2 regions of the Lysobacter sp. GCM10012299 genome follow, and region 2 is predicted to be linked to the other one. Evidence: riboswitches for the same ligand, from Rfam matches in the RefSeq annotation. Region 2 holds a riboswitch; the other holds the start of a gene.
The links. Region 2 has a riboswitch for cobalamin ahead of ACFOPO_RS07565 (ribonucleoside-diphosphate reductase subunit alpha). Riboswitches for the same ligand answer to the same signal wherever they lie in the genome.
Positions count from the first base shown of each region.

Region 1: it holds a riboswitch for cobalamin, as region 2 does, so the genes downstream of both, btuB (TonB-dependent vitamin B12 receptor) here and ACFOPO_RS07565 (ribonucleoside-diphosphate reductase subunit alpha) in region 2, are expected to answer to the same signal.

Region 1 covers NZ_JBHRZC010000002.1:518,544-533,941, reverse strand. Annotated here, with positions in the region: gene ACFOPO_RS06695 (multidrug efflux RND transporter permease subunit) at 25-3,198, opposite strand; gene ACFOPO_RS06690 (efflux RND transporter periplasmic adaptor subunit) at 3,208-4,404, opposite strand; gene bioD (dethiobiotin synthase) at 4,566-5,255, opposite strand; gene ACFOPO_RS06680 (GAF domain-containing protein) at 5,304-5,789, shown strand; gene ACFOPO_RS06675 (TfoX/Sxy family protein) at 5,786-6,175, shown strand; cobalamin riboswitch at 6,376-6,611, shown strand; gene btuB (TonB-dependent vitamin B12 receptor) at 6,764-8,623, shown strand; gene ACFOPO_RS06665 (NAD(P)/FAD-dependent oxidoreductase) at 8,683-9,897, opposite strand; gene ACFOPO_RS06660 (ferritin-like domain-containing protein) at 9,898-10,518, opposite strand; gene ACFOPO_RS06655 (aromatic ring-hydroxylating dioxygenase subunit alpha) at 10,689-11,801, shown strand; gene ACFOPO_RS06650 (DUF998 domain-containing protein) at 11,861-12,547, opposite strand; gene ACFOPO_RS06645 (phytoene desaturase family protein) at 12,593-14,113, opposite strand; gene ACFOPO_RS06640 (phytoene desaturase family protein) at 14,122-15,398, opposite strand, start outside.
Region 2 covers NZ_JBHRZC010000002.1:729,812-745,209, forward strand. Annotated here, with positions in the region: gene ACFOPO_RS07560 (ribonucleotide-diphosphate reductase subunit beta) at 1-760, opposite strand, end outside; gene ACFOPO_RS07565 (ribonucleoside-diphosphate reductase subunit alpha) at 927-3,287, opposite strand; cobalamin riboswitch at 3,639-3,877, opposite strand; gene ACFOPO_RS07570 (phosphoglycerate kinase) at 4,041-5,213, shown strand; gene ACFOPO_RS07575 (DUF3857 domain-containing transglutaminase family protein) at 5,277-7,313, shown strand; gene ACFOPO_RS07580 (tetratricopeptide repeat protein) at 7,310-9,571, shown strand; gene ACFOPO_RS07585 (HAD hydrolase-like protein) at 9,654-10,310, shown strand; gene pyk (pyruvate kinase) at 10,486-11,952, shown strand; gene ACFOPO_RS07595 (hypothetical protein) at 12,093-12,800, shown strand; gene ACFOPO_RS07600 (class I fructose-bisphosphate aldolase) at 12,942-13,952, shown strand; gene ACFOPO_RS07605 (M14 family zinc carboxypeptidase) at 14,494-15,398, opposite strand, start outside.

The DNA.
Region 1 (15,398 bases), 210 kb from region 2:
CTGCGTTTGCAGCGCGTCAGGCGATCACGTCGCCGGGCGCGTCAGCGGTTCCTCTTCGTCGTCGTGGACGAGTACCGGCTTCTCGTCGAGCTTGTCGCCGAGCACGCGGCGCACCGCCACGTAGAACACCGGGATCAGCAGCAGGCCCAGGAACGTCGCGAAGATCATGCCGCCGATCACGCCCGTACCGATCGCATGCCGCGAATTGGCGCCCGCACCGCTGGAGATGGCCAGCGGGAACACGCCCATGATGAACGCGAACGACGTCATCAGGATCGGACGGAAGCGCAGGTGCGCCGCCTCGATCGTCGCCTCGCGCAGCGTTTTGCCATGCTGGCGCTGCTCGATGGCGAACTCGACGATCAGGATCGCGTTCTTCGCCGCCAGGCCAATCACCGTGATCAGGCCGATCTTGAAGTAGATGTCGTTGGGCAGGCCGCGCAACAGCGAGAACAGCACCGCGCCCAGCGCACCCAACGGCACCACCAGCAGCACCGCCACCGGCACCGACCAGCTCTCGTACAACGCCGCCAGGCACAGGAACACCACCAGGATCGACAACGCCAACAGCGCCGGCGCCTGGTTGCCCGAGAGGATTTCCTGGTACGACTGACCCGTCCAGTCGTAACCGAAGCCTTCCGGCAGGTCCTCCTCGACGATCTTCTGCATCTCGTTCATCGCCTCGCCCGAGCTGTGGCCCGGTGCCTGCGAACCGACGATTTCCACCGCTGAGTAACCGTTGTAACGGGTCAGCGACGGCGACGCGGTGATCCAGTGGCTCTTGACCACGTTCGACAACGGAATCATCGCGCCGTTGGGATCGGTGTCGTCGGCATCGCCATTGGGGCTGGGCGTGTAGAAGTTGGCCAGCGAACCCGGACCGGTGCGGTACGGCGCGTCGGCCTGCATGGTCACGCGCTTGACGCGACCGGAGTCGACGAAGTCGTTGACGTACACCGGCGCCAGCATCAGCTGGATCGAGTTGTAGATGTCCGACACCGACAGGCCCATCGACTGCGCCTGCACGCGGTCGACGTCGAGCTTGAGCTGCGGCGCCTCCTCGAGCTGGTTCGGCCGCACCGCGGTCAGCGCCGGGTTCTGGTTGGCCTTGCCCAGCAGCGTGTTGCGCGCCTCTGCCAGCGCGTCACGGCCCTTGCCGCCACGGTCCTGCAGGTACATGTCGAAACCGCCGAACTGGCCCAGGCCGCTGACCGTGGGCAGGTTGATCACGAAGATCTGCGCGTCGCGAATGCCGTACAGCGCCATGTTGGCCTTCTGGATGAATTCGCTGGCGGTGACCTTGCGCTCTTCCCACGGCTTGAGGCGGATGAAGGCGATGCCGACGTTCTCGCCCTGGCCGACGAAGCTGAAGCCGGAGACCTGGAAGATGCCGTCGAAACCGTCCTGCTTCTGCATGGTCGAGCGGACCTGGTCGAGCACGGCGTTGGTGCGCGTGATCGACGCGCCCGGCGGCAGGCCGATCAGGGCGATCGCATAGCCCTGGTCTTCCTCGGGCAGGAAGCTGCCCGGCATGCGCGTGAACAGGAAGCCGCACAGCACCACCAGCAGGCCGAACACCATCATCCAGCGCGGCGTGTGCTTGATCGCACCGCCGATGTGGCCGATGTAGGTGCCGCTGACCTTGTCGTACAACTTGTTGAAGTTGCGGAAGACGAAGTTGTCGCGGTGGTGGTCGGCGGTCGGCTTGAGCAGCGTCGCGCACAGTGCCGGCGTGAATCCCAGCGCCAGGAACGCCGAGAAGAACATCGCCATGGCAATGGTGATGGCGAACTGCTTGTAGATCTCACCGGCCGAACCGCCCTGGAACGCCGACGGGATGAACACCGCCGCCAGCACCACGGTGATGGCCACGACCGCGCCGCTGATCTGGCTCATCGACTTGCGCGTGGCGGCCTTCGGCGACAGGCCCTCCTCGGTCATGATGCGTTCGACGTTCTCGATCACCACGATCGCGTCGTCGACCACGATGCCGATCGCCAGCACCATGCCGAACAGACTGAGCTGGTTGATCGTGAAGCCGATGAAGTACATGCCCAGGAACGTGCCGAGCAGCGCGATCGGGATGACCAGCGTCGGGATCAGCGTCGCGCGCAGGTTCTGCAGGAAGATCAGCATCACCAGGAAGACCAGCACGATCGCTTCGAACAGGGTCTTGATCACTTCCTTGATCGAGACCGAGACGAAGGTCGAGCTGTCGTACGGCGAGAACCAGGTCACGCCCGGCGGGAAGGTGCTCTGCAGCTCCTCCATGCGCTTGTACACGGCCTCGGCCACGCCCAGGGCATTCGCGCCCGGTGCCAGCTGGATGGCGAAGCCGGCGGCGGGCTGGCCGTCCCAGCGGCTGTCGAAGCCGTAGGAGGTTGCGCCCAGGCCGATGCGCGCCACGTCGCGCAGGCGCACGCTGGTGCCGTCGGTGTTGGTGCGCAGGATGATGTTGCCGAACTGCTCGGGGTTGCTGAAGCGGCCCTCGGCCGACACCGTCGCAGTGAACGCCTGCCCGGCCGGTGCCGGATCGGCGCCGATCTTGCCGGCGGCGAACTGCACGTTCTGGCCGCGCACGGCGGTCAGCACCTGCGTCGCCGACAGGCCATAGCCGCGCAGCTTGTCCGGGTTCAGCCAGATGTTCATGGCGTATTCGCTGCCGAACTGCTGGGTGCTGCCCACGCCCGGCACGCGCGCGATCTGATCAAGCACGCGCGAACCGATGATGTCGCTGAGGCTGTCGCGGTCGAAGCGTTCGCTGTCGGCGCGCAGTGCCACCACCATCAGGAAGCCGGCGTTGGCCTTGGCCACCACCACGCCCTGCTGGGTCACTTCGGTCGGCAGTCGCGGCGTTGCCAGCGCGACCTTGTTCTGCACCTGCACCTGGGCGATGTCCGGGTCGGTGCCGGGTGCGAACGTCAGGGTGATGTTGGAACCGCCGCTCGAACTCGACGACGAGTTGAAGTAGACGAGGTTGTCGATGCCGGTGAGCTGCTGCTCGATCACCTGGGTGACCGCGCCTTCAGCCGTCTCCGCGCTCGCGCCCGGGTACGACGCCGACACGGTGACCTGCGGCGGGGCGATGCTCGGGTACGACTCGACACCGAGGTTGAAGATCGCCAGCACGCCGCACAGCGATATCAGGATCGCGATGACCCAGGCGAATACCGGGTGGTTGATGAAGAATCTGGACATGGCGGGGGATTAGTCCTTTGAACCTTCGTCTGCACTCGCCTGCGCGGCAGGCTTGGCGGCGGGCTTGGCGTCCGCTGCAGGCTTGCCGTCGGCACCGACCGGCGCGGCCTTCGCCGGCTGGCCGGGCACGGCCCGCTGGATGCCCGAGACGACGACCTGGTCGCCGGCGGCCAGGCCGCTGCTCACGACCCAGCTGTCGCCCTGCAGGCGATCGGTGACGACGTCCTTGCGCACGACCTTGCCGTCGCCGCCCACCACCAGCACGTACGGGCTCTTGGCATCGCGCAGCAGGCCGACCTGCGGCACGAGGTAGGCGTTGGCCTGTTCGCCGAGCGTCGCCTTCAGCGTCACGTAGGTGCCGGGCAGCAGGTTCTTGTCCGGGTTGGGGATGCGTGCGCGCATCGCGATCGCACCGGTGGCCGGATCGACCACGTCGCCGGAGAAGTCCATCGTGCCGGTGCGCTGGTAGACGCTGCCGTCGGGCAGCACCACCTGCACTTCGCCCTCGCCGGTGCCGGCGCCGGTGCGGGCGCGACGGATCTGCTCGAGCTCGGTGACGCTGACCGAGAAGTTCACGTACAGCGGATCGATCTGGTCGACGGTGGTCAGCAGCGTCGCCGTGTCCTGGCCGACCAGTGCGCCCTCGGTGACCTGCTGCTTGCCCGCGCGGCCGCTGATCGGCGCACGCACGGTGGCGTAGCCGAGGTTGATGCGGGCATCGGCCAGTGCGGCCTGTGCCTGCTTCACCGCGGCGCCGGCGCTGCGTTCGGCAGCGAGCGCGTTGTCGAGGTCGGACTGCGAGACGAACTTCTGCGGGGCCAGGCGACGGGCGCGGTCAGCGGCCGACTTGGCATTGGCATAGGTGGCTTCCGCCGACGCGAGCGCGGCTTGGGCCTGGCCGGTGGAGGCCTGCAGCTGGTCGGGATCGATCTGGAACAGCACCTGCCCGGCCTTCACGTCGGTGCCTTCGGCATACAGGCGCTGCTTGAGCACGCCCGGCACGCGGGCACGCACGTCGGCGCTGCGGAACGCGGCCAGGCGACCGACCAGATCCTTCTGCAGCGGCACGTTGCCCGGCTGCAACTTGACGACGCCGACTTCCGGAGGAGGCATGCCGCCCCCCTGTGCCTGATCCTTGCCGCCGCAGGCGGAGAGTGCGAGGGCCAACGCGGCGACCATTGCCACCGAGCGCGGGTTCTTGACCATGGGGGAGGACTCCGATTCCGTCATATGCGAGCGATGATGCTCAGATTGGTTTAATTCCTATACCGCCCAGTCTAGCATTCTGAGTTTTCCGCCCACCTCCCAGAAGTCACGCGGGGGCGATCACGCCGGATCAGGCACAAGAAAGCCCGATGCAGGGCGCTTCAGTCGCTGGCAGGTGCAAGCAGGTGCGCCAGTGCCGCAGGATCGGGCCGATCGCGGAACGGCAGGCGTCCCCAGCAAGGTATCGGCAAGCGGTGACGAAGCAGTGTGAAGTTGTCGTCGGCGCGCGCCATCATCGGATCGATGTCGTTGGCGATCCAGCCAGCCAGTCGCAATCCATCCGCGGCGATCGCGCGCGCAGTCAGGCGCGCGTGGTTGATGCAGCCCAGGCGCAGGCCGACGACCATCACCACCGGCAGATCGAGCGCGCGCACGAGGTCGGCCTGGTCGAGTTCGGCAGACAGCGGTGCCGCCCAGCCACCCACGCCTTCCACCACCACGGCATCGGCCATCGCCGACAGGCGTGCGTGCGCATCCAGGATCGGCTGCAGTTGCACGGTCACGCCGGCATCGGCGGCGGCAAGTTCCGGCGCCAGCGGCTGCAGCAGTGCGTACGGATTGACGTCGTCATAAGCCGGGCGCGGCTCGCTGGCGCCCTGCAGCAGCAGCGCGTCTTCGTTGCGCAGGCCGTCCGCGGTGACCTCGCAACCGCTGGCGAGCGGCTTCATGCCGACCGCACGCAGGCCGCGTGCGCGCAACGCGTGCAGCAGCGTCGCACTGGCCAGTGATTTGCCGATGCCGGTGTCGGTGCCGGTGACGAACCAGCCGGTACGAGTCTGGGGCCTGTTCATGACCGGCTCCCCGGTCGCTCGCTGGTAGACTGCGGGAAAGAGGCGGATATGTTCACCAGCGAAAGTCTAAGCGGCACCAAGCCCGAACAGTACGCACAGTTGCTCGAGCAGGCGCGGGCGCTGGTGCACGGCGAACGCGACCGTGTGGCCAACGCAGCCAACCTGTCGGCGCTGGTGTACCACTCCCTGCCCGGCCTGAACTGGGTCGGCTTCTACCTGTTCGATGGCACCGAACTGGTGGTCGGCCCGTTCCAGGGGCTGCCGGCCTGCATCCGCATTCCGCTCGACAAGGGGGTCTGCGGGGCTGCCGCGACCACCCGCCAGACCCAGCGGATCGCCGATGTCCACGCCTTCCCTGGCCACATTGCCTGCGATTCTGCGTCTAACTCTGAACTGGTCGTGCCACTTGTGGGGGGGGATGGCCAGCTGATCGGCGTGTTCGATCTGGACAGCCCGCACTTCGACCGCTTCGATGCCGACGACCAGCGCGGCCTGGAAGCGATTGCCCAGGCCTTCGTGGAGTCGCTGGCATGAGTATCGGCAAGAGCGGGGAAAAAGGCGGCGACAAGCTGCGCAACATCGGTCCCAAGTCGGCGGCATGGTTGCGCCAGGTGGGGCTGCGCTCGCGCGAGGACCTGGCCGCGGTCGGCACGGTCGAGGCGTTCATGCGGGTCAAGCGCGCCGGCTTCAAGCCGACGCTCAACCTGCTGTACGCCATCGAAGGCGCGCTGCAGGACTGCCATTGGCAGGAGATTCCCGACGAACGCCGCGGCGAACTGGTTGCCGCGACCGAAGCGGCCATCGCCCTGCTGCCGCCACCGCGCTACCGCCCGCCGGCCGGCCCGGTGACGACGACCCAGGTCGCCGAGGAAACGATGGCGATGCCGTCGCTGCTGGACGAGCCGGCAGACAGGGACTAATCGCGTCGTCCCGGCGAACGCCGGGACCCAGGCCCTCATGTTTTCCGTCGTCCCGGCGAAAGCCGGGACCCATCTGGCTCTGCGGACGCGGAAGCTACGTCCATGGATCCCCGCCTTCGCGGGGATGACGGTGAGGCAGGGATGACCGTGGGACGGGGATGAAGGGACAAGGGTTGAGCACCGCCCCAGCAGATCGCGTAGACTGCGCCCCGCTTCGAGGTGACCCGGCGGCGTCCTGCCGGCGGGTTGAAACGGGAAGCCGGTGACGTCCCAGCAGGGACCATTCCGGCACTGCCCCCGCAACGGTAAGCGAGTACAAGCGCTGCATCCGCCACTGTGCATGTCACGGGAAGGCGCGGCGCCGGAGAGAGCACGGCTTGCAAAGCCGGTCCTCCACTCGCGAGTCCGGAGACCGGCCTGGAAGCAGGGTCACGCGCCTTCATTGGCGGTGCCCACCCCTGGTTGCGATGCGGAGGGCATCGCGGCGGCGACGTTGGCGCCGTGCGCCCACACCGCAGCCTCGTTCTCTCTCCTCGCGACTGTCCCAGTTGCCCGTCACGGCCCGAGCCGTGCGTTGGAGATTCCTCGATGCAATTGCGTAATCTGTCCCTTGCCGGCGCGTGCCTGCTGGCCGCACCCGCGCTTGCCCATGCGCAGGACGCGACCAACCTCGACCAGGTCATCGTCACCGCCAACCGCACCGCCATCAGCGTCAACGACGCGCTGGCACCGGTCGAAGTCATCGACGCCGAACAGATCCGCCACAGCCAGGCGCGCTCGCTGCCGGACCTGCTGCGCGGCCGCGCCGGCATCTCGATGTCCAACCAGGGCGGCAGCGGCAAGCTGACCACGCTGTTCCTGCGCGGTGCCGAATCCGACCACGTGCTGGTGCTGGTCGACGGCATCCGCGTCGGCTCGGCAACCTCGGGCCTGACCGCGTTCCAGGACCTGCCGATCGAAATGATCGACCGCGTCGAGATCGTCCGCGGCCCGCGTTCGAGCCTGTACGGCGCCGACGCCATCGGCGGCGTGATCCAGGTGTTCACCCGTCGCGACAAGCAGGCCTTCGCCCCGCGCGTGCGCTTCGACGGCGGCAGCAACGACACGCTGGGTTACGGCGTCGGCTTCGGCGGCAGCAACGACCGCGGCTGGTTCGGTGCCGACTACCAGCACACGCGCACCAGCGGCATCAACGCCTGCAACGGCTTCTTCGACCCGGCCACGTTCGACGGCGCCGGCTGCTTCATCGCCATGGACTCGCAGCCCGACCGCGACGGCTACGAGAAGGATGCATTGTCGCTGCGCGGTGGCATCAACCTGACCGAGCAGTGGAGCATCGAGGGTCACGCCCTGCGCAACGAAGGCGACAACGAGTTCGACGGCGACTTCACCGACGGCTCCAGGACGGTCCAGCAGGTCATCGGCGGCAAGCTGCGCTGGCACCCGTCCGACCGCGTCGACGTGCACCTGACCGCGGGCCGCAACGTCGACTCGTCCGACAGCTACCTCGGCGGCGTCAAACTCCCCGACTTCTTCAGCACCGACCGCGACAGCGCGACGCTGCAGGGCGACTTCGGTGTTGCCGCCAACCAGCTGGTCAGCGTCGGCCTGGACTGGCTCAACGACAGCGTCGAGAGCAGCACGCAGTACGATCAGGACGAGCGCGACAACAAGGCCGCGTTCGTGCAGTACCAGGGCAAGTTCGGCGCGCAGTCGCTCGAGGCCAGCGTGCGCCGCGACGACAACGAGCAGTTCGGTGGCCACACCACCGGCGGTGCCGCGTGGGGCCTGGTGTTCGCCGACAACTGGCGCGTCACCGCCGGCTACGGCAGCGCGTTCAAGGCGCCGACCTTCAACGAGCTGTACTACCCGTTCTTCGGCAACCCGAACCTGCGTCCGGAAGACTCCGAGACCTGGGAGCTGGGCCTGGCCTTCCTGGGTGACGGCTTCAACGTCCACCTCGACACCTTCAGCACCGACGTCGACAACCTGATCGCGTTCGACGCCGCGATCAACCTGCCCAACAACGTCGAAAAGGCGCGCATGCAGGGTGCCGAACTGTCGGCCGACACCACGATCGCCGACTGGACCATCAACGGCGCGATCAGCTACCTCGACACCGAGAACCGCCGTGGTTTCTACGAGGGCAACGATCTGGCCCGTCGTGCGAAGAACAGTGCGCGCCTCGACGTCGACCGCGCCTTCGGTGCGTTCCGCGTCGGCCTGACTGCGGTCGGCGAAGGTTCGCGCTATGACGACGTCGCCAACACGCGCCGCCTCGGTGGCTACGGCACGCTCGACCTGCGCGCCGAATACGCCATCACCCAGGACCTGACGCTGCAGGCGCGTGTGGCGAACGTGTTCGACCGTGATTACGAGACGGTGGCGTTCTACAACCAGCCGGGCCGCGAGTGGTTCCTGACGCTGCGCTATGCGCCGGTGAACTGAGGTATCGGTTCTGTTCCAAAAAAAGGCCCGGCAATGCCGGGCCTTTTTTTTGCGCGTCGTCAGCCCAACCGATCGAACGAATACAGCTGCGCCAACGGGTGACGCCGCCGCTTGATGGCCGCGCAGATCAGGTCTCGCCCGACCATCGAATAGGTAATGCCGTTGCCGCCATACGCCATGGCGAACAGCACGCGCGGGCCCCATTGCGCGCTCGGGCCCATGAACGGCAGACCGTCCTTCGTCTCGGCGAAGGTGCCCGCCCAGGAGAATGCAGGGATCAGCGGTTGCAGGTGCGGGAACAGACCCGACAGCTTCTCCATCAGCTTGCGCGTTTTCTTGCCGACGCGACCATCGCGTCGCGCGGGGATGTCCACCGCATCATCCTCCCCGCCCACGATCACGCGGCAATCGGGCGTCGTGCGCAGGTAGAGATAGGGCCTGGCGGTTTCCCACATGACCGTGCGCCGCAACGGCGCCACCAGATCCGGATCGATGGGATCGGTGATGAACGCATAGCTGCTGCGGTTGCTCGCATGGCGCTTGGCGAGCCACTGCTGCGACGCGTAGCCCGCAGCGACGACCACGTGCGATGCGCGAACGCGAAGACCATCGCTCGTGACCAGCTCCACCTTGCGCGCGGACGGCTCGATGCGCTCGACACAGGTGCGGTCGAACACCTTCGCGCCCTGCCCCTGCAGCGCCCGGAACAGCCGGTAGGTCAACCGGTACGGGTCGATGCTGGCCGCCGGCGTACTCACGATCGCCGCCGGCGCGCGGAACCCGAAGCGCTCCAGGAGTTCATCCGGCTCCAGCCATTCGACATCGAACCCATGCTCGGCGCGCAGGGCGAACTCGCCGCGGAGCTTGCGGCGATGCCAGGGGCGGCTGGCGTAGTACACGCTTTGCACGCGCTCGAAGCCGACATCGCGCAGGCGCCGCGCCAGCATCTCGAGCTGCCCGATCGTTTCGGCGCTGGCGCGGTAGGACTTCAGTGCTTCCGCCATTCCGTACTGCCTGACCAGGTCGCCCAGCGTCACGTCGCTTTCGTACTGCAGCAGCGCCGTGCTGGCCGCGGTGCTGCCCCAGCCGATGTCGCGCTGCTCGAGCACGACGACCTCATGACCGTCCTCGACCAGCGCATCGGCGATCAGGGCGGCGGTCACGCCGCCGCCGATGATCGCCACGTCACAGGTGGTGTCCGCCTCCAGCCGCGGAAAGGCATGCATCAGGCCGTTGCTGACGGCCCAATACGGATACCCACTCTTGAGGTCCAATCAGTGCTTCTTCGGCATCGATTCGCGCGCCTTCTCGGCCCGCGCCGCGCCGATCGCGGTCTCGACCTGCTTGACCTCTTCTGGCGGCGGCAGCACCGCGGGGACGCCCAGCGACTGCAGCCACAGCTCACGGCTCCAACCCCGCGTGTGGTAGAGGTGGTGGTCCTCGTCGTTCTCCACCGCCTCGTGCGCCTGCTTGAGCACCTTGGCGAGGTCGCCGGTGGTGTGTTTGGCAACCTGGCCGATCAGCTCCCAGTTGTGGTGGTCCTTGGTTTCCGCCAGCACCACGCATTCGGTGGCCACCAGTTCGGCCGCGATGGCGTCGCCGCTCTTGCGCGCCATGTTCATCGCCTCGACCAGCGAGGCGCCGATGTGGCCAACGACCTGGCGCCCAGGCGTCTTCGTTTCCGGATCCAGCCCCAACTGCTCGAAGACATTGAGCAGGACCTTGCGATGCGTTTTCGTCTCGTCCAGGTATTCCTGCCATTCCTCGCGCAGGTCTTCGTTGACGGCGCAGGCGATGGCGGTCTCGTAGATCTTGATACCGCCCATCTCGGTTTCCAGCGCCTGATACAGCAGTTCGTTGACCTGGTCCTGTTCGATCGTTGCTTTCCTGGCCATTGCCGGGGACTCCAATTGCTTGATTTCAAGAGACCCACGTGTAGCCAGCACGGCGTTAACCGGGCGTGGAAAATTCGCTGCGCGCAATTGACACCGTCGCCGCGCGCAGGAAAGTATGTGGCGGGGAAGCAGTCCGGGGCCGGATCGGCCCGCGCAACAGGGCGAGGCGAATGAGTTCTTCATCTGTAACTGATCTTCTGGGCCAGTACGACCCGACGTTGCCGCTGGACGAGGCCTCGACCATTCCGGCGTCGTGGTACATCGACGAGCGCATCGCCGAGCGCGAGAAGCGCACGACGTTCTCCCGTTCATGGCAGATGGCCGGGCGCCTGGACCAGCTGCGCGAGCCCGGGCAGTACGTCACCTGCGAGATCGCAGGGGAGCCCATTCTGGTCGTGCGCGGCAGCGACGGCGAGCTGCGTGGCTTCTTCAACGTCTGCCGCCACCACGCCGCGGCGGTGATGACCGAGCCATCGGGCTGCGCGCAGAACCTGCGCTGCCCGTACCACGGCTGGACCTACACGCTGGAGGGCGCGCTCAAGGGCACGCCGAGCTTCAACAGCGAATGCCATTTCGACCGCTCGCAGCACGGGCTGGCGCCGGTGGCGACGGCGGTCTGGGAGAACTGGGTGTTCGTGCGCCTGGATGCGCAGGGGCCGAGCCTGGAGGAGTTCCTCGGCGCCGACCTGATCGAGCAGGTCCGCCCGCTGCAACTGTCGAAGCTGCACTTCTTCGAGCGCCGCCACTACTTGTTCGACTGCAACTGGAAGGTGTTCGTCGACAACTACCTCGACGGCGGCTACCACGTCCCGCACCTGCACAAGGGCCTGGACAGCGTCCTGGACTACAAGAACTACACCATCGAGAACGGCGGCCGCTTCTGCCTGCAGTCGAGCCCGCTGACCACGGCCAAGGCGCAGGAGGATTACGCCGCGGTGCGCAAGGGCGATCGGGCGCTGTACTACTGGATGCACCCGAACCTGATGATCAACTGGTACGAGGGCGTGATGGACACCAACCTCGTGTTGCCGCTGGGCGTGAACCAGACCGAGGTGATCTTCGATTTCTGGTTCGCGGATGTGTCGGAGGCGGCGTATGCGCGCAACCGTGCCAGCGTCGATGTCGGCCAGCAGATCCAGGACGAGGACATGGCGATCTGCAAGTCGGTGCAGCGCGGGTTGCATTCACGCGCGTATTCGACGGGGAGGTTGTCGGTGCGTCGCGAGGCGGGGGAGCATCTTTTCCACCGGTTGTTGCATGAGGATCTGACCGCGGGGACGTAACAACCCGACGGCAACGTAGCCCGGGTAAGCGAAGCGCACCCGGGACGTGCGCCCGCCCGTTACCCCGGGTGCGCTTCGCTTACCCGGGCTACTTGTTCTCCGCGCAGCCACCAGGCGGCGATGCCCAGCCACAGCAGGATCATCGTGATCACCGTCTTCTGCCGCAGGCCTTCCGGGAGGCCGTGCCAGTACGCGTAGATCCACAGCGCGATGAAGCTGGCCACGGCCAGTGGCAAGGCCAGCGCCACGTGCGCACGCCATATGTCGTCGTAATGGAAACGCCAGGACTGCACCATCATCGCCAGCGTCACGCTCAGGAACGTGGTCAGCGCGGCGATCCGGTGCAGCAGGTTTTCCTGGCCGTGGTCCAGCAGCGGTAGATCGGTCTCGGACATGGCGGTGAACGTCAGCGCGATCCCGGCCAGGGCCAGCAGGAAGGCCGGCACGGCGCTGCGCGCCCGCGGCTGCAACACGCGGTACAACCCGGCACCGAGCAGCATCAAGGCCATGCTGAGCGCGTAATAGGCCATCCGCAGCCAACCGCCGTAGGGACCCTTGAGGTAGGCGCTCAGCGGATCCTGGCGCCAGTCCAGGTCGGTGCGCAGCCACTGCAGCACGATGCAGGTCGACAGGAACACGAGCACGGCCACCAGGCAGATCAGCCCTGACTTCTGCCGCACCACCCCGTCGAGGAAGCCGCCCTGCTTCCTCCGGACTGCCGCATCGACGGGAACCGTCGCCTTCATGACTGTGCCAACGAGGCGGCCGCGCATTCGCGGCCACCTCCGACTTTACGCGCGTGTGCCTGCTTTCAACACTGCCTGCGCGGCATTGCGACCGGGCGCGCCGCTGATGCCGCCGCCACCGTGGCAACCACTGCCGCACAGGTAGAGGCCGTCGACCGGCGTGGCATGGTTCGACCAGCCCGGCAGCGGACGCATGAAGAACATCTGGTCGAGGATCAGCTGGCCGTGGTTGATGTCGCCCTCGGTCAGGCCGTACTCGCGCTCCAGGTCGATCGGCGTCAGCGTGCGCACTTCATGCACGGATGCTTCGAGCGCGGGGAACTGCTCGGCCAGGCTGGCGATCACGGTGCGTTCGATCGTCGCCCTCGCCTCGTCCCAGTCGATGCCACGCAGCTTGTAGGGCGCGGACTGCATGTGCACCGACACGACGTTGCCGGCGGTGGTGATCTCCAGATAGGGCCTGGCTGCCAGCTCGCCGTACTTGGCCGCGTCATAGGCGCGTTCGAGGTACTTCAGCGTCGGTGCGATCGCCAGCGTTCCCGCCGGCAGGCCGTGGTTGCCGTTGGTCAGCAGGTGCACCTTGGCGACCGCGCCGCGCATCTTGATCGACTGCACCTGCCAGACCAGGTCCGGCGGCAGCTCGGGCGCGCCGACCAGGCCCAGCAGGGTGCGGCGTGGATCGGCGCCGGACAGTACCGTCGTGGCGGCGATCTCCTCGCCGCTTTGCAGGCGCACGCCCGACACGCGCAGCGAGTCGACCAGGATGCGTTCGACGCCGGCGCCGGTGCGCAGTTCGCCACCGGCGGCCTTGAACGCGGCCACCAGTGCCTCTGCGATCTTGCCGTTGCCGCCCGCGACCGGACGCTGGGCGAGGCCGCCGCGGTTGAGCCAGTTGTGCATCAGCGTGTAGCCGGTGCCGGCCGACATCGAGCCGAGTGTGTGGCCGTGGATGCCGACGGCCGCGACCGCGGCCTTCACCTGCTCCGACTCGAACCACTCCTCGGTGAATTCCACCGTCGACATCGACATCGCCCGGATCACCCGGAACATGTCGCGGCCGCCGAGGCGGCGCAGCGTCCAGGCCAGCTTCGCCAGCGGCCAGCCCTCGGCCAGACCGACATGCGGGAGGCGCGGCATCGGCGTGCGGTAGGCCGCATCGAGGAACGCGGCGGCGCGATCCATGAACGCGACGAACTCCGGCCAGCGCGCGGCGTCTGCCGCGGAGAACTGGCGGATCGATTCGAGCGTGGCGGCATCGCCCGGCGTGGTCGACAGGTGCAGGCGCTTGCCGTCGGGCTGCAGCGACACGTACGGCGTCGCGGCTTCGAAGGCGAGGCCGTGCCGGGTCAACCCGAGGTCGCTGACGATGTCGGGGCGCAACTGCGCGCCGGCATGCAGCGGGTCGAAGGCGCTGCCGTTGAGCGTGTCGGCGGCAAGCTGCCCGCCAGCGCGATCGCGCTGCTCGAGCACCAGCACTTTCTTGCCGGCCTTGGCGAGATAAGTCGCCGCGACCAGGCCGTTGTGGCCGGCGCCGACGATGAGGATGTCGTATCGCGTGTTCGTCATGGCGGCCATCACTTCCAGTCCTTCAGTACTTCCTGTGCCGCCATCTTGCCGGCCGCGCCCATCACGCCACCACCGGGGTGTGCGCCGGAGGCGCCGAAGTAGTAGCCCGGCAACGGCGTGCGGAAGTCCGCCCACTGCGGCGCAGGCCGCAGGAAGAACAGTTGATGCAACAACAGTTCGCCATGGAAGATGTTGCCGCCGGTGATGCCGGCGATCTGCTCGATGTCCTTGGGCGTGATGACCTGCTTGCCGACGATCTTGCTGCGGATGTCGGGTGCGTAGCGCTCGAGCGTGGAGATCACCGTCTCGCCGAACGCGTCGCGCTTGGCATCGTCCCAGCCGCCCTCGATGTCGTACGGCGCGTACTGCACGAAGCACGACGCCACGTGATGGCCCGGCGGGGCCATGTCGCGGTCGATCATCGACGGGAAGATCATGTCGATGTACGGCTGCTTGGCGAACTGGCCGTACTTGGCCTCGTCGTAGGCGCGCTCGATGTACTCCATGCTCGGGCTGATCGAGACCGCGCCGCGGTGCAGCGGGCCTTCGCCGGGCAGGCAGGTGAAATCGGGCAGACCACTGAAGGCGATGTTGACCTTGCCGGAGGAACCGCGGATGCGGAAATTCTTGATCTGCTGCACGAACTCGTCGGGCAGGTGCTTGCCTTCGACGAACTGCAGGAAGCTGCGCTTGGGATCGGCCGCCGAGATGACGACCTTGGCGCGCAGCTCGTCGCCGTTGGCCAGCGCCACGCCCGAGGCGCGGCCACCGCGCACGACCACCTGCTCGACCGCGGCATTGGTGCGGATCTCCACGCCGAGTGCGCGCGCCGAACTGGCGATCGCCTGGGTGACGCCGCCGTTGCCGTTCTTGCAGAAGCCCCAGGCGCGGAAGGCGCCGTCGATCTCGCCCATGTAATGGTGTAGCAGCACGTACGCGGTGCCCGGCGAATGCGGGCCGAGGAAGGTGCCGATGATGCCGCTGGCCGACTTGGTGCCCTTGAGCGGATCGAACTCGAACCAGTCGTTGAGCAGGTCGGCGGCCGATTGCGTGAGCAGCTTGGCGATCTGGTAGAGCTCTTTCTCCGACAGGCTCTTGCCGTACTGGCCGAGCTTGAGCAGGCCCTTGAGGTCGCGCAGGCTCAGCGACGACGGGTCCGGCGGCACCAGGCCGATGATCGGCTTGATCGCCTTGGCGGCGCGCGCCATCACCCGGCCGTATTCGTCGGACGCTTCGGCGTCGCGCGGCGAATGGCGGTAGAGCTCCTGGCGGGTGAGGTCGTGGT
Region 2 (15,398 bases):
CGCACTCCACCGCTTCCTCCAGCATCTGCACGACCTGGCGCTGCAGTTCGTCGTCGAACAGTTCCGGCTGCTCGCTGCGCGCGGTGCGGATCACCTCGAAGGCGAAGGCCATGTGGCAGCTCTCGTCGCGGAACACCCAGTTGGTGCCCGAGGCCAGGCCGTGCAGCAGGCCGCGCGAACGCAGGTAGTAGACGTAGGCGAAGGCGGCGAAGAAGAACAGGCCCTCGATGCAGCAGGCGAAGCAGATCAGGTTGAGCAGGAACTGGCGGCGCTGCTCCGTCGTCTCGATGCGACGGATGTCCTGGATCGAGTCGATCCACTTGAAGCAGAACTCGGCCTTGGCGCGGATCGACGAAATGTTCTGCACCGCATCGAACGCCTTGGCGCGCGCGACCGGGTCGGGCAGGTAGGTGTCGAGCAGGGTCAGGTAGAACTGCACGTGCAGTGCTTCCTCGTACAACTGCCGCGACAGGTACATGCGCGCCTCGGGCGCGTTGATGTGCTGGTACAGGTTCAGCACCAGGTTGTTGGCGACGATGCTGTCGCCGGTGGCGAAGAAGGCCACCAGGCGCTCGATCAGGTGACGCTCGGCCGGCCCGAGCTTGTGCTTGAGGTCGTTGACGTCGAGCGAGAAGTCGACCTCTTCCACGGTCCAGGTGTTTCGGATCGCGTCGCGGTACATCTCGTAGAACTGCGGGTAGCGCATCGGCCGCAATGTGAGGTCGAAGCCGGGGTCGAGCAGGCGGATGTCGGTGGTCATGGAAATCCTTTGAAGGAAAACCCTCTCCCCTGGCGGGAGAGGGTGGCGCGAAGCGCCGGGAGAGGGGGACGCTGGTGTTCTTCCTGGGGGGAGGGCGCGTCCCCTCTCCCTGGCGCCGTTGGCGCCTGTCCCTCTCCCGCAAGGGGAGAGGGAGGTTGGACTACAGCTACTGGCAGGCCTCGCAGCTTTCCGGGTTTTCCAGCGAGCAGGCGACTGCCTCAACCGCCGTGTACTCGGGCTTGGACGCTTCGGCGACACCGCTGACGGTGGCCTTGGCGATCTTCGTCGCCGGGCGCGAGCGCAGGTAGTAGGTGGTCTTGAGACCCTTCTTCCACGCGTACATGTACATCGACGACAGCTGGCCGATGTTCGGGCTCTCGATGAACAGGTTCAGCGACTGGCTCTGGTCGATGAAGGCGCCGCGGTCGGCGGCCATGTCGATCAGCGAGCGCATCGGCAGTTCCCATGCGGTGCGGTAGACCGCGCGCAGCGACTCGGGAATCTGGGTGATGCCCTGGATCGAACCTTCGGCCATCTTGATGCGGTCGCGCAGTTCCGGCGTCCACAGGCCCAGCGTCTTGAGTTCCTCGGCGAGGTAGCGGTTGACGACGAGGAAGTCACCCGACAGCGTCTCGCGCTTGAACAGGTTCGACACCTGCGGCTCGATGCACTCGTAGCAGCCGGCGATCGAGGCGATGGTGGCCGTCGGTGCGATCGCGATCAGCAGCGAGTTGCGCAGGCCGTGCTCGGCGATGCGCGCACGCAGGCTGTCCCAGCCGTGGGCATCGGACGGCGCCACGCCCCAGGCTTCGAACTGCAGCTCGCCCTGCGAGGCACGCGTGTCGGCGAACGACGGATGGCGGCCGCGTTCCATCGCCAGCTCGTTCGACGCAGTCAGCGCATGGAAGTACACCGCCTCGGCGATCTGCTTCGACAGCGCACGCGCCTGGTCGGAGTCGAACGGCATGCGCAGCTTGAAGAACACGTCCTGCAGGCCCATCACGCCCAGGCCGACCGGGCGCCACTTGAGGTTGGCGCGGCGCGCGGTCTCGATCGGATAGAAGTTGAGGTCGATCACGCGATCGAGCTGGCGCACGGCCAGGCGCACGGTCTCGGCAAGCTTCTCGAAATCGAAGCGTCCGTCTTCGCCGTGCACCGGGCCCTCGGCGAAGAGCTCGACGTGGTGCGACAGGTTGATCGACCCCAGGTTGCATACCGCCGTCTCGTCCTGCGAGGTGACTTCCAGGATCTCGGTGCACAGGTTCGACAGGTGCACCACGTTGCCTTCGCGCAGGGTCTGGTTGCAGGCGCGGTTGGACTTGTCCTTGAAGTTCATCCAGCCGTTGCCGGTCTGTGCCAGCGTGCGCACCATGCGGCTGTACAGCTCGCGTGCCTTGACGGTACGCGACGCCAGGCCGGCCACCTCGGCGGCGTGGTAGGCGCGATCGAAGGCTTCGCCCCACAGATCGGTCAGCTGCGGCACCTTGGCCGGGTCGAACAGCGACCAGTCGCCGTCAGCCTCGACCCGGCGCATGAACTCGTCGGGGATCCAGTTGGCCAGGTTTAGGTTGTGCGTGCGGCGCGCCTCGTCGCCGGTGTTGTCGCGCAGTTCGAGGAACTCCTCGACGTCGGCGTGCCACGGCTCCAGGTACACGCAGGCCGCGCCCTTGCGCTTGCCACCCTGGTTCACCGCGGCGACCGAGGCATCGAGCGTCTTCAGCCATGGCACGATGCCGTTGCTCAGGCCGTTGGTCGAACGGATCAGCGAACCGCGCGAGCGGATGCGGGTGTAACTCAGGCCGATGCCGCCGCTGAACTTGCTCAGCTTGGCCACGTCCATGTAGCGCTTGTAGATGCTTTCCAGCGAATCTTCAGGCGAGTCGAGCAGGAAGCAGCTCGACAGCTGCTCGTGCGTGGTGCCGGAGTTGAACAGCGTCGGCGAGCTGGGGATGTAATCCAGCTGCGCCATGCGCCGGTACAGCGCCAGCGCGTCGCTGACGTCCTCGCTCAATGCGCAGGCGATGCGCAGGAAGAACTGCTGCGGCGTCTCGATCACCGTGCGCGCGGTCGGGTGGCGCAGCAGGTAGCGGTCGTAAAGCGTGCGCAGGCCGAAGTAGTCGAAGCGCTGGTTCAGCGTCGGGTCGATCGCATCGTTGAGCTTGCGCGCGTTGGCCTGGACGAAGGTCAGCAGGCGCTCGTTGATCAGGCCCAGGTCGAAGCCGCGCTGCACCGACTGCGAGAACGCGTGGATCTCGATGCCGGCGACTTCCTTCTCGATCACGCCGGCGAGCAGGCGCGCGGCGAGGCGGCCGTATTCGGGTTCCTCGGCGGTCAGCAGGGCGGCGGTGCGGATCGACAGTTCGTCGAGCTCGCGCGTGGTCGCGCCGTCGTACAGGCCGGAGATGGTGCGGGTGGCCACGCGCATCGGGTCGACGGCGAACAGGCCTTCGCAGTTGCGCGTCACCGCGCGCACGATCTTGTTGAGGTCGACCGGGTCGCGGCGGCCGCTGCGCTTGGTCACCGTCATGGTGAGGTTGGCGGCCGGCGGGGTCAGGGTGAAGCCGGCGGACTCTGTCTGCCCAGAGCCGGTCTGTGCAGTGGCGGCTGCAGGGGGACTGACGGCAGGCTTGCTCGCGGCAGGCGCGTCGGTGGTGGTGGTCATGGCAATGGCTCCGGTGCGTGGGCGCACGGCTGGTCGACCTTCCCTCGAAGGGCGACCTGGCGCGGTTCCGAAGCGTGCGGTTGCGGCGTCGCGCAGGCCGAGACGGGCCTGTGGTGGCGGTCACGTGCTTCGAACAATGCATCGAAAGCAACGGACGCCATCCTGCGACACCGACCGTCTTCCCTCCGAAGACTCGCTGGCCGGTCACCGCGCGGTGTGCAACGCGCGGTTGTCGGCAGGTCTTCGGGCTCTGGACGCGAGGACCGGGCGTGTGCCGCTGGTTCCTCACCTACTGACCGTCGCTTCCCAGGCCCATGCCCAGTGCCATGACGGCGTTCGTTTCCACTACCGCTGCGGGGCAGCGCCGGAGTTGGCCGCTCGCTCGTGAGCGTGGCCGCACCGGACTTCCCTTTTAAGCCGACCGCGAGGTCGGCACCGACGGCCACAACATAGTGGGGGTTGGGTGATCCGTCAACGCTAAATGTTGTGGATAACTTGTGAGTGAGTGGTGGTGCGGATTTGCCGTGCGGGGGTATCGAAGGGAGAATGCGCGTCTCGCTTGAACCCATCCCCTCCCAACCCTCCCCTTGAAGGGGAGGGCTTAAAAGGCCACTGCCCATGTCCATCCTCCGCATGTCCGACCTCGACCTCGCCGGCAAGCGCGTGCTGATCCGCGAAGATCTCAACGTGCCCATCGACGGCGGTCGCATCACCTCCGAGCAGCGCATCACCGCGGCCGTGCCGACGATGAAGCTGGCGCTGGAGAAAGGCGCGGCGGTCATGGTCACCTCGCACCTGGGCCGGCCGAAGGAAGGTGTGTGGAGCGAGGCCGATTCGCTGGCGCCGGTCGCGAAGCGCTTGTCGGAGCTGCTCGGCATCGACGTGCCGCTGGTGAAGGACTGGGTCGACGGCGTCGACGTCGCGCCGGGCCAGCTGGTGCTGCTCGAGAACTGCCGCATGAACGTCGGCGAGGGCAAGGACGACGAGGCGCTGTCGAAGAAGTACGCGGCGCTGTGCGACGTCTACGTCATGGACGCCTTCGGCACTGCACATCGCGCGCAGGCGTCGACCCACGGCGCGATCCGTTTCGCCAAGGTCGCCGCCGGCGGCCCGCTGCTGATGGCTGAGCTCGACGCGCTGGCGAAGGCGCTCGACAACCCGGCGCGTCCGCTGCTGGCGATCGTCGCCGGCTCCAAGGTCTCGACCAAGCTCGAACTGCTGTCGTCGCTGGTGAGCAAGGTCGACCAGCTGATCGTCGGTGGCGGCATCGCCAACACCTTCATCGCCGCGATGGGCCACGGCGTCGGCAAGTCGCTGGTCGAGAACGACCTGATCGACACCGCGAAGAAGATCATGGCCGACGCAAAGGCGCGCGGCGCCGACATCCCGGTGCCGACCGACGTCGTCGTCGCCCCCGCTTTCGCCGCCGATGCCCCGGCCACGGTCAAGGCCGTCGATGCCGTCGGCGCCGACGACATGATCCTCGACATCGGTCCGGACACCGCCGCGCGCTACGCCGAGCTGATCAAGGCCGCCGGCACCGTGGTCTGGAACGGCCCGGTCGGCGTGTTCGAGTTCGATGCATTCGGCAAGGGCACCGAAACCCTGGCCCGTGCGATCGCTTCCAGCAAGGCGTTCTCGATCGCCGGCGGCGGCGACACCTTGGCCGCGGTCGACAAGTACGGCATCGAGCAGGACGTGTCCTACATCTCCACCGGTGGCGGCGCCTTCCTCGAGTTCCTCGAGGGCAAGGAGCTGCCGGCCGTCACCGCCCTGAAGACGCGGGGCTGATTCCCCCTTCTGCCGCCCCCCTGTTCCATTAGTATTCGATGCAGGGAACACAGGGGGCGGTGGATGCGTATTGCATGGGGGTTGCTGGCATGGCTGCTGGCCGGTTCGGTGTGCGCGGGCGAGGTCGAATACCAGCGCGGTGAATACCGCTTCAAGGTCGCCGACGTGCCGGCGTTCGTGCAGCGCCACGAGGTGCCTGCGCGGTGGGACGCCAATGCGCCCGGGGCCAGTGGCGCACCGTGGCGCTTCTGGCTGTACGACGTGCAGGTCGACCATCGCCAGGGCCACGACGACTTCTACGTCGATTATGTCTACGAGGCCAAGGCCGCCTCGTTGCTGGGCGACGCCGGCCGCTTCCAGATCGAGTTCAACCCCGGTTACCAGCAACTGACGATCCATCGCGTCGAGTTGCGTCGCGCCGGCAAATGGCAGACGCGGCTGGCGCCGGAGCGCATCTCGCTGGCGCGGCGCGAGAGCGAGTTCGAGCAGGACCTGGCCGACGGTGAGGTCACCGCGCTGATCGTCCTCGACGACGTCCGTGTCGATGACGTCGTGCGCATCAACTACACCATCACCGGCAGCAACCCGGTGCTCGCCGGCAACACGGTCGACGCGCTGACGTTCGGCTGGCGCAGCCCGGTGCTCGACGCGCGCCTGCGCGCGGTCTACGACGGCGGCAGCGAGCTCAACGTGTACCGCGAGAACGATGCGCCGGCGCCGCGGATCGCCCAGGTCGATGGGCGCACCGAAGCATTGTTTGTCGGCCACGGCGTCCCGGCCCACGTCGACGAAGACAACTATCCGATCTGGTACCAGCCGTTCCCGGTCGCCTGGGTGGCGCGCAAGCGCAGCTGGGGCGACGTGGTGAACTGGGCGCTGCCGCTGTATCCCAAGGCAGGCGCCTTGCCGGCCGACCTGGAAGCGAAGATCGGCCAGTGGCGCAAGCTCGGCGATCCGTATGCGCAGGTGAAGGCGGCACTGCGCACCGTGCAGGAGCAGGTGCGCTACTTCGGCGTCGAGATGGGCGAGAACTCGCACCGTCCGACGCCGCCTGCCGACACCTGGACGCGCCGTTACGGCGACTGCAAGGACAAGGCCTACCTGCTGGTGACGGTGCTCGAGCGCATGGGCATCCGCGCCGCACCGGCGCTGGTGTCGACCACGCGCGGGCGCGGCATCGCCAACTTCCCGGCCGCCGCGTCGGTGTTCAACCACGTGATCGTGCGCGCGCAGGTCGGCGACAACGTGATGTGGGTCGATCCGACGCTGACCGCCCAGGGCGGCGATCCGCGCGACAGCGACCAGAGCCTGTATGGCGTGGCGCTTGCCGTCGCCGCCGGCGTCACCGCGCCGGAAGTGATCGCCGAACCGAAGAATGCCGACGTGCAGGTGACCGTCAACGAGCATTTCGTTCCCGCCGCCGACGGCCGCGAGGTGACGCTCGACGTGACCACGACCTACCAGGGCCGCACCGCCGACGACGTGCGCCGGTCCTTCGCCGGCCAGCGCATCGAGGAAGTGACGCGGCGCTACGCCGACTACTACCGCCAGCGCTTCGGCGAGGTCGCGGTGGCCGCGCCGGCCGCGGTCCAGGACGACCTCGACCGCAACCGCTTCACCCTGGTCGAGCGCTACCGCCTGCTCGCGCCGTTCGACAACGACGCCGGTGGCAAGGCGCTGGATGTCTACGCCGAGGCGCTGGACCGGCCAAGCGCACTGCCGCCGTCGATGTCGCGCAACGGGCCGCTGTTCTTCGGCCGCCCGGTGCGCCTGCGCCACGAGATGCACGTCGAGGTGCCGAAGGGATGGAAACCGTCCTTCCAGGACGAGTCGTCCAGCTTCGCCTCGCCGGGCTTCGCCTACCACCGCGACGTCAAGGTCGAACCCGGCAGGATCAACCTGGTGTACGACATGAAGGTGCTCACCAACGACATCAGCGCCGAGCAGGTGCCTGCGCATGTCGCCGAGTTGCGCAAGCTGCGCGAGAGCCTGTCGGCGCGCCTGCGCTTCCAGTTGCCGGTGGCGCAGCAGCGCGAGGATCGCGACCAGCGCCTGAAGTCGCTGCTCAAGTCGGTGATCGCGGAGACGCAGACGCCATGACCCGTCGCCTGCTTTGCACGTCCCTGCTGCTGGCGTTGTGCCTGCCCGCGACCGCTGCCACGCCTGCCGCGCCGGCCTTCGACGCTGCCAGTGCCTGGCAGCAGTTCCTCGCCAAGGGCGAGCTGGGCACGGCCATTGGCGCGTTCGACGTGATGGACACCGTCGGTTACGACGGCAGCCAGGTCAATGCCGAAGCGTGTGCGCAGCACCGCGACGACATTGCCAGGTCGGTTGCTGCCGCGCCCGTCAGCATCCTGGTCCGGCGCATTGCCTACCTGTGTGCCGAGGCCGTGGCCGATGACGCCGCGGCCGAGCGGGAGATGACGGTGCTGGCGGCGCTGTCACGCTATGCCCTGGGCCAGGCCGGCGACTTCAACAAGCCGATCCGCGTGATCGGTGCCGCCGACGCCACCGCCCTGGTCGCCGCCAGCGGCCTGCAGGTGCTGTCGGTGACGTACCAGTGGCCGCGCCCGGAGCGTTACTTCCCGCTGGTCGTGGTCGGCTGGGACAGCGACGCCAAAGTCGAACACCACCTTACGTTCGATTACATCGACACCATGTACCAGATCGCCCGCGAGGAGCCCAACAAGGGCCTGACGCTGCTGCGCAACGGCCTGGTCGTCAGCGTGGTGTCGAGCGTCGATGCCGAGCTTTCCGCGCGCGACATCAAGGCCGTGCGCGACTCGCGCGACACGGACGGCGTCGCGCAGCGACTGGAGATACTGCGTCCGGCCGCGCGCGAAGGCGGCCTGCGCTCCGCGTTGGAATGGGTGCAGCTGTGCGGCGCAAAACCGACCGCGACCTGCGGTGACGGGTTCGTCGATGCGGTGCTGCCGCGTGCCGAGCAGCAGCAGGCACTGCCGATGCTGCTGCTGGCCTATGCCTATCTGCAGGGACTGGGCGTGGAGCGAGACGAGGCCGCGGCGTGGACGCTGCTCGACGCCGCCGATCGTCGCTGGCCGAACCAAGGTGCCACCGCCGAGTTCACCCGCCTGTGGCTGAGCCTGCACGACGATCCGATCGCCAATGCCGACGTGCCTGTCGCGCTGCAGAAGCGCCTGGATCGTGCCGTCGCCGATGGCAATCGCTTTGCCCGCTATGAAGCACTGCGGCGCAAGGTGTTGTCGCCGGCCAAGCCGAAGCTGGAAGCCGCCGATATCGCCTTTCTCTCAAGCACGGCGATGAACGGCAACGGCACCGGTTTCGCCCTGCTCGCCGATTACCACGACCTCCAGGCAGAACCGCAGTTGCGCCTGCAGGTGCTCGGCAAGGCCGCCGAAGCCGGCCACGTCAAATCGCAGGCAACGTACGCATGGGAGCTGCTGTACGGCAGCGGTGCCCGCGACGCCGAACTTGGCAAGCGCTATGTCTTCGAGGCTGCGCAGGGCGGCCATCCCTGGGCGTTGCGACACCTGGCTGACGACAGCAGCCGCGAAGGGCAGTGGCCGTTGGCGGAGAAGTGGCTGCTGCCGGCGGTCTACGGCGGTGACGTCGATGCGCTGTTCGATCTCGGCGAGCTCTACGCCGCCGGGCGTCCCGGCGTGGAGGGCAAGGCCAGCAACGCCGTGGATATCTTCAAGTCGCTGGCCGATGGCGACTATGCATCGCGCGCACGCGTCAGCCTGGCCGATATGGCGACGCAGGGCCTGGGCATGAAGAAGAACCCGCAGCAGGCGATCCAGTGGTTGCTGCCAGTGGCCGAGAAGGGCGATCTCGACGCGCAGACGCGGCTTGGCCTGGGTTACCTGTATGGCGACTTCGGCAAGGTCGACGAAGCCAAGGCCATGCGCTGGCTGCAGCCGCCGCTGGCGGCCAAGCACGGCTGGGCGAGCAGCGCTTATGGCAGTTGGCTGTACCACCACGGCCAGACGCCCAAGGCGCGCGCTCAGGCGTTCGCGCTGTGGCAGCAAAGTGCCGACGCCGGCACGAGCGATGCATACAACGAGATCGCGTGGGCATCGTGCACTTCGCCGTATCCGGACGCCTTCGACCCCAAGCGCGGGATACAGACGGTGGCGAAGATGGACGAACCGACGCTCCTGGACTTGCCCGAGCTGGACACGGTCGCGGCCTGCTACGCCGCCGCCGGTGACTTCAAGCGCGCCGTGGAGCTGCAGGCGCTGGCGCTGGAGCGCGTCGATGCGCTTGCCGTCAAGCAGCCTGACTACAAGGAAATGGCCGCGCGCGTCCGCGAGCGCCTGGCGCTGTACCGGGCCGATCGCCATTACGTCGACGAAGAAGACAGGAAATCGCTGTAGCCGCCAGAAAGCGGCCTTGTCCGGGCAGGGGGCGTCGGGTCCAATGGTGGCCTGACCTCCCCGATCGGAATCCACGCGCATCATGGCAACGCCCCGCACCCGGTCCACCGTGTTTTTCGACATGGACGGCACCCTGATCGACTCGGCCGTCGGCATCACCCGTTGCGTCGAGTACGCACTGGTCAGGATGGGCCTGCCGGTGCCGCCGCAGTCGGAACTGCGACGCTGGATCGGTCCGGCCCTGCGCACCAGCTTCGGCCCGCTGCTCGACGATCCGCAGGACGTCGAGCAGGCGGTGCTGCACTACCGCGACCGTTTCGAGAGCCATGGCTGGGCCGAGCACGAGGTCTACGCCGGCATCGGCGAGACGATCGAGGCGCTGCACGCGGCCGGGCACCGCCTGGCGGTGGTCACCGCCAAGAACGAACCGCACGCGCGCAAGATCGCCGCGCACCTGCCGTTCGGCCATCGCTTCGACGACATCGTCGGCGCGACCCTGGACGGTCGCATCAGCCACAAGGACCAGCTCATCGCCGAAGCATTGCGCCGCTTCGAGGTCGATGCCGGCGAGTGCTGGATGATCGGCGACCGGCGCATGGACATCGAAGGCGCTCGCCATCACGGCATGCGCAACGTCGGCGTGCTGTGGGGCTTCGGCGGCGAGGCGGAACTGCGCGAGGCGGGGGCGCTGCACCTGGCGGCTGCGCCGGGCGAGTTGCAGGCGCTACTGGCGGCCTGAGCGGCTCGCCGGAGGTGGTCTGCTTTTGACCGGGTGATTCCAGACCACTTCCGCACATGCCCCGCGGTATGGATGCCCGGCGTCCCGGATTGCATGCGTATTCAATTCGAATGACCGCACAGCTGTGCTAGCGTCGCCTGAATCAATCGACACGCAACAGGCGAAGCAGCATTCGATGACGACCACCCAGCGCCGCACCAAGATCCTCGCCACCCTCGGCCCGGCCACTGATCCGCCGGGCGTCCTCGACGCACTGCTCACCGCCGGTGTCGACGTAGTCCGACTCAACTTCTCCCACGGCGACCCGTCGTCGCAGGTCGCCCGCGCCGAAGCCGTGCGCGAAGCCGCCAAGCGTGTCGGCGTGGAAGTCGGCATCCTCGCCGACCTGCCCGGTCCGAAGATCCGCATCGAGCGCTTCGCCGAAGGCAAGGTCCTGCTCAAGGCCGGCGACCGCTTCGACCTGGTCGCCAGCAAGGACGCACCTCCCGGCAGCCTGCGCGAGGTCGGCGTGAGCTACCTCGGCCTGCCCGACGACGTGCGTCCCGGCGACGTGCTGCTGCTCGACGATGGCCTGCTGCAGCTGCGCGTGGGCGCGATCGAAGGCGAGCGCATCATCACCACCGTCCTCAACGACGGCGCGCTGTCGGACCGCAAGGGCCTCAACAAGCAGGGCGGCGGCCTCTCGCTGGGCGCGCTGACCGAGCGCGACAAGGAACTCATCCTGGTTGCCGCCGAACTCGGCGCCGATTTCATCGCGGTGTCGTTCTGCCGCAACGCCGAAGACATGAATGAAGCGCGTCGCATTGCCCGCGCTGCCGGCAGCGATGCCGCGCTGGTGTCGAAGATCGAACGCGCCGAGGCGATCGAGAACCTCTCGGAAATCGTCGACGCCAGCGACGTGGTCATGGTCGCGCGCGGTGACCTGGGCGTGGAGATCGGCGACGCCGAGCTGCCCGGCCTGCAGAAGAAGATCATCCGCGAGGCGCTCGAGCGCAACCGCGTGGTGATCACCGCCACGCAGATGCTGCAGTCGATGGTCGACAGCCCGATCCCGACCCGCGCCGAAGTGCTCGACGTCGCCAACGCCGTGATCGACGGCACCGACGCGGTCATGCTGTCGCAGGAATCGGCCGCCGGCCGTTACCCGGTGAAGGCGGTCGAGGCGATGGCGCGCATCTGCCTGGGCGCCGAACGCCAGTTCAACCGCGACACCGATTTCGAAGCGGCCCCGCGCAACCTCGAGCGTGCCGACCAGGCCATCGCGATGGCCGCGATGTTCCTCTCCGAGCACATTGGCGTGCGCGCGATCGTTGCGATGACCGAATCCGGTGGCACCGCGCGCTTCCTGTCGCGCTTCCGCTCGCAGGTGCCGATCTTCGCGATGTCGCGACACGACGGTGCCCGAAGGCGCATGACGATGATGCGCGACGTGGTTGCCTATGACTTCGACAGCCGTGGCCTGACCTCGCGCGATGCCGCGCGCAGCGCCATCAAGCAGTTGTTCGACCAGGACCGGCTCAGCGTGGGCGACCGCGTGATGTTCACCAGCGGCGACCACATGGAGCGTCACGGCGCGACCAACACGCTGCGGCTGCTGCAGGTCGGTGCCGACGGCACGGCGGAAGGGCTGGGCGAGCTTTAACCTGCTCGCGGAGCCAGTGTCTGCGGAGCCAGCACGTGCTGGCTCCCATACATGCATGGATTCTTGCGAAGGCGGCGTGATGGCCGCCGCTTCGTGGTGGCCGCGTTGGCGATAGCAATCCCTCCCCCAGGGGCATTGCCGTGGCAACCGTCAGCATCGATCGTCACAGCCGCTCGTCGCGCCTGCTGCGCGGCGTCCTGACAATCGTCGCCAGCGTCGCGTTGTGCGCCTGCACGACGGTGGGAATGCACACGCAGCAGCGCTTCGCGACGCAGTACGGGCCGCCGGTGCAGATGCGCGTGTGCGTACTGCGCACCGGCGACGTCAGCGAGCAGCGCATCGAAAAACTGATCGGCCTGGTCAACCAGGAGTTCAAGCCCTACGGCATTGAAGTGGTCGTGCCCTGGGTGCGTCCGTGGACGCGCGCCGGCTTCGCCCATCGCAGCCTGTTCGACGACGTCATCGCGCACGAACTGGAGGCGCCGTGCGATCGCCTGGTCGCGTTCGTCGACCGCAACGCCGGTGACTTCCTGTGGGGCCTGCTGATGCCGGAAGTGCTCGGCAGCGTCGACGATCCCACGCACACCCGCGGCTATGTGGTCGCCACGCAGGTGTCGATCAACCAGATGTTCACGCCGCCGGGCAAGGCGACGGTGCACGAGTTCTACCACCTGCTCGGGTGCCCGCATGCCGGCGAGCTGACGGAGTGCTACGCGCGGATCGCGTCCCTCAAGCGCAGCATCGATCCGGCCGCGGACTTCTTCCCGGGCGTGGACGAATACGGCCAGCCACTGAAGTCGCGGGACGCCGCCAACCACACGCTGCGCCAGGCCATCGCCGGGCAGTGACCGGCAACGGCGCCTGAAACTGGTATTGAAATCCGGGGTGTCTGTCGCCTAAGTGATTGATTCACCGTGGCCGACCGCGGGCGGTAATGCTGCGCTGCCGCTATAATGCCGGGCTTCCCACCGCTCCCTGCAGGACGTCCAATGAGCATCGAACAGCTTGCCGAAACCGCCCAGGCCATGGTGGCCCCGGGCAAGGGCATCATCGCCATCGATGAGTCCACCAGCACCATTGCCAAGCGCTTCGCGGGCGTCGGCATCGAGAACACCGAAGAAAACCGCCGCGCCTACCGCGAGCTGCTGCTGGCCACGCCCAAGCTGAGCGACTACATCTCCGGCGCGATCCTGTTCGACGAGACCATCCGCCAGTCGACCAAGAGCGGCGTCCCGTTCGCCAAGTACATGTCCGACAACGGCATGATCCCGGGCATCAAGGTCGACAAGGGCACGCATGCCCTGGCCGGCTTCCCGGGCGAGGTGATCACCGAGGGCCTGGACGGTCTGCGTGCGCGCCTGGAGGAGTACTACAAGCTCGGCGCGCGTTTCGCCAAGTGGCGCGCGGTGATCAACATCGGTGACGACATTCCGTCGGGCACCTGCATCGACTCCAACGCGCATGCGCTGGCCCGCTATGCGGCGCTGTGCCAGGAGCAGGGCCTGGTGCCGATGGTGGAGCCGGAAGTGATCATGGACGGTTCGCACGACATCGAGACCTGCTACGAGGTCACCGAGGTCACGCTGCGTTCGCTGTTCGCGTCGCTGTACGAGCACAACGTGATGCTGGAAGGCACCATCCTGAAGGCCTCGATGGTCCTGCCGGGCACCACCAGCGGCGAGAAGGCCAGTGTCGAGGACGTTGCTGCGGCCACGCTGCAGTGCCTGAAGTCGACCGTGCCGGCGACGCTGCCGGGCATCGTGTTCCTGTCCGGTGGCCAGGCCGACGAGGACGCCACGGCGCACCTCAATGCGATGAACCAGATGGGCCCGAACCCGTGGCCGCTGTCGTTCTCTTACGGCCGCGCGATGCAGCAGGCTGCGCTGAAGCTGTGGTCGCAGGACCTGATCAACAACTTCGCCAAGGCCCAGCAGACGGTGTACGAGCGCGCTCGTGACAATGGCCTGGCTGCGCTTGGCCAGTGGAAGCAGGCTGCGTAAGTTTCGCTGCTTGCGAGCTACAGAAAAGCCGGCCTGGTGCCGGCTTTTTTGTTGCGTAGGTAACTGGCTGCGGAAAGGCGTCGTCCGCCGACCCTGGGATTGCTCCGCCCCGCGGACGACATCCTGTCTTTACGCGGGGCGTGGGCCATCCATGGCCCACTGCTCCGCAATCCCAGGGCCGTCGAACGACGCTCCAGTCCGTCGATGCCTGGTCTTCGTTCCTCAAGCCAACTCACCGTCATCCCGGCGAACGCCGGGATCGCGGCCATCACGCCTCCAGCCAACTCACCGTCATCCCGGCGAACGCCGGGATCGCGGCCATCACGCCTCCAGCCAACTCACCGTCATCCCGGCGAACGCCGGGATCCAGGCCATCACGCCTCCAGCCAACTCAACGTCATCCCGGCGAACGCCGGGATCCATTTGCTTTTGCCGGCAAGAGCAACGTCCATGGATTCCCGCCTTCGCGGGAATGACGGGCGAAAAACGAAGACTCGGCGGACGGCGCCGCACCGCAGACGCAAGCGCAACTAGCAGCCAGTCAGTTGCCGACGACCGTGAAATAAACCGCATCCGGCGTTCCCACGCTGCCGCTGGCATCGCTGCCGCGAACGAACACGACGTGGCGGCCCGGCGCGAGGCCCTGCGTGTTCACCACTGCACGCACGCCCTCGCGGCTGCTGTCCCAGGCACCGTCGACCACCTGCATCGCGATCCGTGTGGCGCCGGCGGTCCAGGGCCGCTGGTCCAGGTAGGCCGAAGCGGCACGGATCACATGCACCGGCTCGGCGCCGTTGCTCTGGTTGCTGCGGCTGTCGTCCAGCGTCGCGGTCACGGTCACCGCCTGGCCGGCCCTGACACTCGCCGGTGACACCGACACCGTCAGCGTGTCGGGCCCGGACGGATAGGCATAGGGCGCAGTCAGGTTGCGTGCGGCATAGCGCAATGCCGCCAGGTTCTTCGGCAACGTGGTCGACTCGAACGTCGCGCAGCTCTCGAAGAACGCCACGCCCATCTCGATCGTGTAACTGGGCACACCGAGCAGGCCGTACATCGTGTCGGTGTTGGTGCCGTCGGCAACGTACAACCCCACCCATTGCTTCGGCGCATAGCCGTTGTGCCACGCGATCCGGCGGCCGAGCGTGCGCAGCGCCGTCGCGTTCGCCGTCGCCGCGTCCGAATAGGCCCATGGCCACAGCACCAGCCGCGAATAACTGTGCAGGTCGACGAACAGACCGCGGTAGTCCTGGGGTGCCGCAGCAGTGGCCGCATCGCCGCGGCGATCCGGGAACACGCCGCCGCGCCAGGTGCCGCTTGCATCTGCGACACCGGCGACGTAGCGCAGCAGGTTCTGCGTTTCCGGCTCCGAACCCTGTTGCGGGCCCCGGTATGTGCCCGCGCACGGGTTGCCACTCGATCCGCCGGCGGCGCCATTCCAGCGGAACG